2 linked regions of the Promicromonospora sp. Populi genome follow. The protein of the gene in region 1 interacts with the protein of each later gene in a pairwise test. Links are inferred from orthologs where the notes say so. Each region holds a gene or a part of one and is shown on either strand. Other genes may lie near its edges. The genes, in order: rlmN and ftsZ.

Region 1 (3,313 bases):
GCGAAGTCGTGCTCCATGAAGCTTCCGCGGACGGCACGACGCTGCGCGTCGGATCCGTACACGCCACGCAGCCGCGCACGGGTACGCTTCACCATCTCGTCGGCTATGTCGATCGCCCACACGTCGAAACCTTCGCGGGCCAGATGCCCCGCGAAGGTCCCGATGCCCGATCCGACGTCAAGCACGCGCACGGCGGACTTCTTACGCCCGCCGAGGTCGATATGCCGCATGGCCGGCTGCAACCACCTGCCGGCCCAGGTCTCCCTCCGCTCGGCGTCGACCTCATAGCCACGCGCGAAGGAACTGTAGGCGGCACGTTGCCGGGCGATCACGTCCCGGTACAGAAACTGGGCGGGTGACGGGGCGGCGCCCAGCTCGACCAGCCACTCAGCGTCGTCACTCACTCCGCCACATCTCCAACCAAAGTGTGCGGTCTGCCGTCGGATGTCGTGTCTTACAGAGCCTAGCCTCATCTCGGCAATCCGGCGGCCCGCACCGCCGAGGCGTCACTCCACCCCGAGCAGGACCTCTACCGCGCGGCTGAGGAATGCGTCCACCGAACCCTCGTCGTAGGCGTCGCCGCCGCGGGCCCGGCCGAACGTGGCCGACCGGATGTCGCCAGCGGTCAGCGGCTCCTGGCGGTCGAAGTACCCGATGAGCCGGTCGCACAGGTCGTCGACGTCGTCCTTGTCGTAGCCCTGCGAGCCACGGTCGGCGGGCGCGAACTTGTCCCCGTCCGGGCGGCCGAGCCGCCCGTACAGGGAACGTGCACGCTCGGCGAGCGCGTTCATCCAGGCCTGCTGGCCGTGTGCCGCCGCGTACTCCGCACGCTGCCGGGCGATGAATGCCGCCTCCAGCCGGTCGAGCGCCGCGTCGACCTCGTGGGTGTTGTAGCCACCCCGCGTCAGGTCGAAAGTCGACGCCTGGATGTCGGCGCTGGTCAGCCGGTCTGCAGTGCGTCCTTCATAAGCCTGCCGGGCGTGGTCGAAGAACTCGTCGACCTCGTCCTTGTCGTACCCGGTGCGCATCGCGGGAACGCTGTTGAACATCCCACTCACTCGTCGTCCTCCTCAGCCGCAAGCTGCCCGCAGGCCCCGTCGATATCGCTCCCGCGGGTATCACGGATCGTGGTCGGGATCCCGTGACCGCGCAATCGTGCCACAAACTCGTCCTCGACATCCCGGTCGCTCGCGGTCCAGATCGAACCGGGGGTCGGGTTGAGCGGGATCGGGTTCACGTGCACCCAGCCGCGGCCGCGGGCGTTGAGCTTCTCGCCCAGCAGGTCAGCACGCCAGGCGTGGTCGTTCATGTCCTTGATCAGCGCGTACTCGATGGACACCCGACGACCGGTGACCTCGAAGTAGTTCCGCGCGGTGTCGAGCGTCTCGTCCACGCTCCAGCGCGTGTTGATCGGCACGAGCTCGGAGCGCAGGTCGTCGTCGGGCGCGTGCAGGGAGAGTGCCAGCGTGACCGGGATGCCCTCCTTGGTCAGCTTCTGCATGGCCGGGACCAGGCCCACCGTCGAGACCGTGATGTTGCGGGCCGACATACCGAAGCCCTCCGGCTGCGGCGCCACCAGGGTCCGCACCGTCTCGATGACTGCCTTGTAGTTGGCCAGCGGTTCGCCCATGCCCATGAACACCAGGTTGTTCAGCCGGGTGACGCCGCCGGGGATCTCGCCGTCGGCCAGCGAGCGGAACGCGGCACGAACCTGCTCCAGGATCTCCGCCGTCGACAGGTTGCGGGTCAGGCCGAGCTGGCCCGTCGCGCAGAACGGGCAGGCCATACCGCAGCCGGCCTGGCTGGAGACGCACAGCGTGGTGCGCTGCGGATAGCGCATCAGCACCGACTCGACCTTGGCCTCGTCGAACAGGTGCCACAGGGTCTTGACCGTGGTGCCGCCGTCGGCCTCCAGCTTGCGCGTGGGCCGCATCAGCTCGGGGAACATCGTGCTCGCCAGGGCGTCGCGGGAGCTCGCCGGGAGGTCCGTCATCTTCGCCGGGTCGCTCGTGAAGTGCGTGAAGTAGTGCGTCGCGAGCTGCTTGGCCCGGAACGCGGGCTCGCCCGCCTCGACGACGGAGGCCACCCGCTCCTCGGGAGTGAGGTCGGCAAAGTGCTTCGGCGGCTTGCCGCGGCGCTTCGGCGCCATCTGCAGCGGGATCGCAGGGGTCTCGTCCGACGGCCGTACGACCGGCTGGGCAAGGGGAGTTTTCATCAGGCAACCACCGAGAGCACAAGATAGACGAAGGGCGCTGTGATGATCATCGAGTCGAGGCGATCCAGCACGCCCCCGTGCCCCGGGAGCAATGAGCCCATGTCCTTCAATTCTAGGTCACGCTTGAGGAGCGACTCGGCGAGATCGCCGATCGTGGCAGTGATTGCGGTCATGACGCCGAGCGCAACACCGAGCAGCGGGCTCTCGCCGAGGCCGTACACGGCGCCGAGCACGCCCACAGCCGTGGCCAGCACGATCGAGCCCGCCAGCCCTTCCCAGGACTTCTTGGGGCTGACGCTCGGTGCCAGCGGGTGCCGGCCCAGCAGGACGCCGGCGATGTAGCCGCCCGTGTCGTTGGCGACCGCCATGAGGATGAACAGCACCACGCGGATCTCGCCGTCGGGCTGCGCGAGCATCAGGATGACGAAGCCGCACAGGAACGGGAGATAGGCGGCGGCGAACACGGCCGCCGCTGAGTCCCGCACGGCCCGCAGGCCCGAGCCGTCAAGCGCCCGCCACACCACTGCCGCGGCCACGGTCAGCACAAAGGCGACGAACAGCGCCTCTGGGCCGCCCCGGTACGCCGAGACGAGCATGCCGGCGGACCCGACGTACAGCGGGACCATCGGCAGCCGCAGGTCACGACGCGCGAACGCCTGCCGCAGCTCCCAGAGCCCCGCCCACATCAGGAGGACGACGAACAGGACGAACGGCTCGGGCCGCCAGTACAGCGATGCGCCGACGGCGGCGAGCAGCCCCAGGCCGACCAGGATGGCGGCTGGCAGGTTACGTCCTGCCCGGGACTGCTTCGGGGCCGGTGCGGGCTCTGGTTCGGGGCTCACGTCGGTGTGCGCAATGTCTCGCTCTGTTCTGTCTCGAGGCGGTGCGGACATCAGACCTCGAGCAGCTCGCTCTCCTTGCTGGAGAGCAGCTGGTCGATGATCTCGACGTGGCTCTTGGTGATCTTGTCCAGCTCCTTCTCCGCGCGCGTGACCTCGTCCTCGCCTGCCTCGCCGTCCTTGACGATGCGGTCCAGCGTCTCCTTGGCCTTGCGCCGGATGTTGCGTACCGAGACGCGCGAGTCCTCGGCCTTCGACT
Region 2 (3,213 bases), 170 kb from region 1 along the record:
CCGTACAACAGGTCCGACCTTGACCCCTCGTCGAGGTCGCCTTGACAAAAGTAGCCCGGCGCAATCCGACCCGGAAGTGCGACACGCCGTGCCACGAACAACTTTGCCAAAGTTGTTCAGCGAATGCTCGTTAAAAACGACATCCGTGTGATTTCGCAGGTCAGGAGGGTGCTACCGGCGTGTCGCGTACACCAAGCGAGAGTAATCCCGGTCACATCAGCGCCACGATGCCCGCCTGTCGCCCCGTTGTGGTACCCGCCAGGCTCGCGCGTCGGTGCGAGAAGAGGTCTGGTTCCTCGACCGTGCAGCGCTCGACACGGGTCACGACGACGCCACGCGCGGCCAGCTGCGCGACCACCCCGGCAGGCAGGTCGAGACCTGGCGTGCCGCCGCGCGTCGTCGCGAAGGTCTCGGGCACCGCGGCGGCCACCTCGTCGCGCATCGCGCCAGGCACCTCGTAGCACCGCCCGCACACCGCGGGTCCGACGGCGGCGCGCACGCGCGCGGGATCCGCTCCCCGGGCGACCAGCACGTCCAGCGCGCGGTGCACCACACCCGCCAGGACGCCCTTGCGCCCCGCGTGCGCCACACCGACCACTCGCGCCACGGGGTCGGCCAGCAGCACCGGCACGCAGTCCGCGACCAGTACCCCGAGGCCCAGCCCGCGCTCGGCGGTGACGAGCGCGTCGCCCTCCCCCGCGGAGTCCGGCGGCCGGGGCGCGGCCCAGAGGCTCCGCTCGGCACCGCCGAGCTCGAGCACCACGTCACCGTGCACCTGGGTGGCGAACGCCACCGGCGCGCCGAGCCGTTCCACGACCAGGGAACGGTTGGCCGCCACCCGGGCCGCGTCGTCGGACACGTTCAGGCCAAGGTTCAGGCCGCCGCCGTCCGACGTCGCCCATGGGGCCGGCGACACGCCGCCCGCACCGGTCGTGAAAAAGGCGTGCACCCCGTCGCCAAGATCGACGGGGTGCACGCCTGCAAGAGTCCGGGTGTCGCTCACGTGTGCGAGGTTACCCGGCCGATCACTTCAGGAAGTCACTTCAGGAAGTCGGGGACGTCGAGGTCCTCCGACGACGACCTGCGCGGGTTCTCGTCGTACAGCGGCGGGACCTCGACGCGCTCCTGCTCGCGACCCACGTCCTGCCGGTTGAAGGAGCCGTGCACCACGACGGCCGGCTCGTCCAGCGTGCGCGGCACGTCGTCCGAACCCTCGTCGTCGATCACGCGCGGCAGCGTCGAGACGGGCACCGGGTGCGCCGGCGGGACCGACGGCGGCATGCCGTTGACACCCTGCAGCTCGGGAATCCGGCGCGCCGCGTCCGACACGTCGGGCAGCGGGACCGGCGCCGTGGCGGGGCTACGCGTGGCCGCCGAGACCGCACCCGAGACCTGGCCGAGCGCCCGGCTGTCCTTGCGCTCCTTGGGCAGGCCGCCGTCAAAACCCGCGGCGATGACGGTGACCCGCACCTCGTCGCCCAGCGCGTCGTCGATGACCGTACCGAAGATGATGTTCGCCTCCGGGTGCGCGGCCTCCTGCACCAGGCGCGCGGCCTCGTGCACCTCGAAGAGGCCGAGGTCGCTGCCGCCCTGGATCGAGAGCAGCACACCGTGCGCACCGTCGATCGACGCCTCGAGCAGCGGCGACGAGATCGCCAGCTCGGCGGCCTGCACCGCGCGGTCCTCGCCGCGTGCGGAGCCGATGCCCATGAGCGCCGAGCCCGCACCCTGCATGACCGACTTCACGTCCGCGAAGTCCAGGTTGATCAGGCCGGGCGTGGTGATGAGGTCCGTGATGCCCTGCACACCGGAGTGCAGGACCTGGTCGGCGGAGTGGAACGCCGCGATCGCGGACACGTTCCGGTCCGACATCGCCAGGAGCCGGTCGTTCGGGATGACGATCAACGTGTCGACCTCGTCTCGGAGGTTCTCGATACCGCTGTCGGCCTGCACGGCGCGACGGCGGCCCTCGAACGTGAACGGACGCGTGACGACGCCGACGGTCAGCGCTCCGAGCGCACGCGCGATGCGCGCCACGACCGGAGCGCCACCCGTGCCGGTGCCGCCGCCCTCGCCCGCGGTGACAAAGACCATGTCGGCGCCGCGCAGGACGTCCTCGATCTCCTCGGCGTGGTCCTCGGCGGCCTTCTTGCCCACCTCCGGGTCCGCGCCGGCACCAAGGCCGCGCGTGAGCTCGCGCCCGACGTCGAGCTTGACGTCCGCGTCCGACATCAGGAGCGCCTGTGCGTCAGTGTTGATGGCGATGAACTCGACGCCCTTGAGGCCGACCTCGATCATGCGGTTGACGGCGTTCACACCACCGCCGCCGATGCCGACCACCTTGATTACTGCCAGGTAGTTCTGCGGAGTTGCCACGTCGTCGCCTTTCGATTCGGGTCCCGAGTCCCGACTCTCGTCCCATGAACACTCAGGTTGAGGTAGAGGGTTAGAGTTATGTCAGGTTGCTGCTGAGTTCGACGGTAGGTGGGCCATCGAGGTGTGTCGAAGACATCGTCGCGCGTGTCGCGCACCGATGCACGCGAGAAATCACATCGATGTCATTTCAGCGATCAGTTCGTGACCGGCAGCTCGGGCGACGACACGTCGACCGTCGTCGCCGACGGCTCGGCCTCCAGCAGCGTCTGGGCGACCCTGGTCTTGAGCTCGACCTGCTCCCCGCTCCCCCACCGGATCACCCGCCCGTCGGACAGGGTGGTACGCACGTCGTCCTGCGTTGCCGCGTGCACCGTCCGGATGTCGGCGCCCAGCTCCGGCGGCAGCGCGCCCAGCACGGAGAGCGCCGCGTCCATGGCGCGCCGGCTGGCCTCGCCGTCGTCGAGCGAGAGAACTATCGAGGGCAGGCCGTCCGGGACGTCCTCCACCGTGCCGACGCGCACACCATCGGTGTCCATCAGGGCGTACACGTCGCCGGGCTGTGGCACCGCGGCCACCGGCTCGCGCGACGTGAGCGCCACCGTCAGCCCGTCGGGCCAGGTCCGCGTGATCTCGACGTCTCTGACGCCGTTCATCGCGAGGATCTCCTCGCGCAGGCCCACCGTGTCGATCCGCGGCAGCGGCACGTCCGCCTGGTCCGTCGCGGCGGTGCGCACCTGTTCGACGTCGATCGTCGTGCCCTGCCCCGATACCCGCACCTGCTCCGGGTCGAGCGCGAGCAGCGGCGAGAAGAACGTCACCCAGACCAGGCCCGCCGCG

Evidence for each region.
Region 2: the proteins of rlmN (region 1) and ftsZ interact in binary tests that used the Escherichia coli proteins (3 or more experiments, as listed by UniProt). The link is inferred for Promicromonospora sp. Populi from one-to-one orthologs.

What each region holds. Positions count from the first base shown.
Region 1 is NZ_CP163528.1:198,733-202,045, reverse strand. The notes cover bases 136-3,134. They hold rlmN (23S rRNA (adenine(2503)-C(2))-methyltransferase RlmN), read right to left. Parts: upstream 2,216-3,134; coding sequence 1,055-2,215; downstream 136-1,054. Other genes in these bases: frr (ribosome recycling factor), read right to left, coding at 3,108-3,134; AB1046_RS00925 (phosphatidate cytidylyltransferase), read right to left, coding at 2,215-3,057; AB1046_RS00935 (DivIVA domain-containing protein), read right to left, coding at 507-1,049; AB1046_RS00940 (class I SAM-dependent methyltransferase), read right to left, coding at 136-404. Also shown: more of AB1046_RS00940, read right to left, coding at 1-135; more of frr, read right to left, coding at 3,135-3,313.
Region 2 is NZ_CP163528.1:368,436-371,648, reverse strand. Bases 208-3,106 are described here. They hold ftsZ (cell division protein FtsZ), read right to left. Parts: upstream 2,377-3,106; coding sequence 1,039-2,376; downstream 208-1,038. Other genes in these bases: AB1046_RS01585 (cell division protein FtsQ/DivIB), read right to left, coding at 2,571-3,106; pgeF (peptidoglycan editing factor PgeF), read right to left, coding at 212-1,003. Also shown: more of AB1046_RS01585, read right to left, coding at 3,107-3,213. UniProt on the Escherichia coli protein: Essential cell division protein that forms a contractile ring structure (Z ring) at the future cell division site. The regulation of the ring assembly controls the timing and the location of cell division.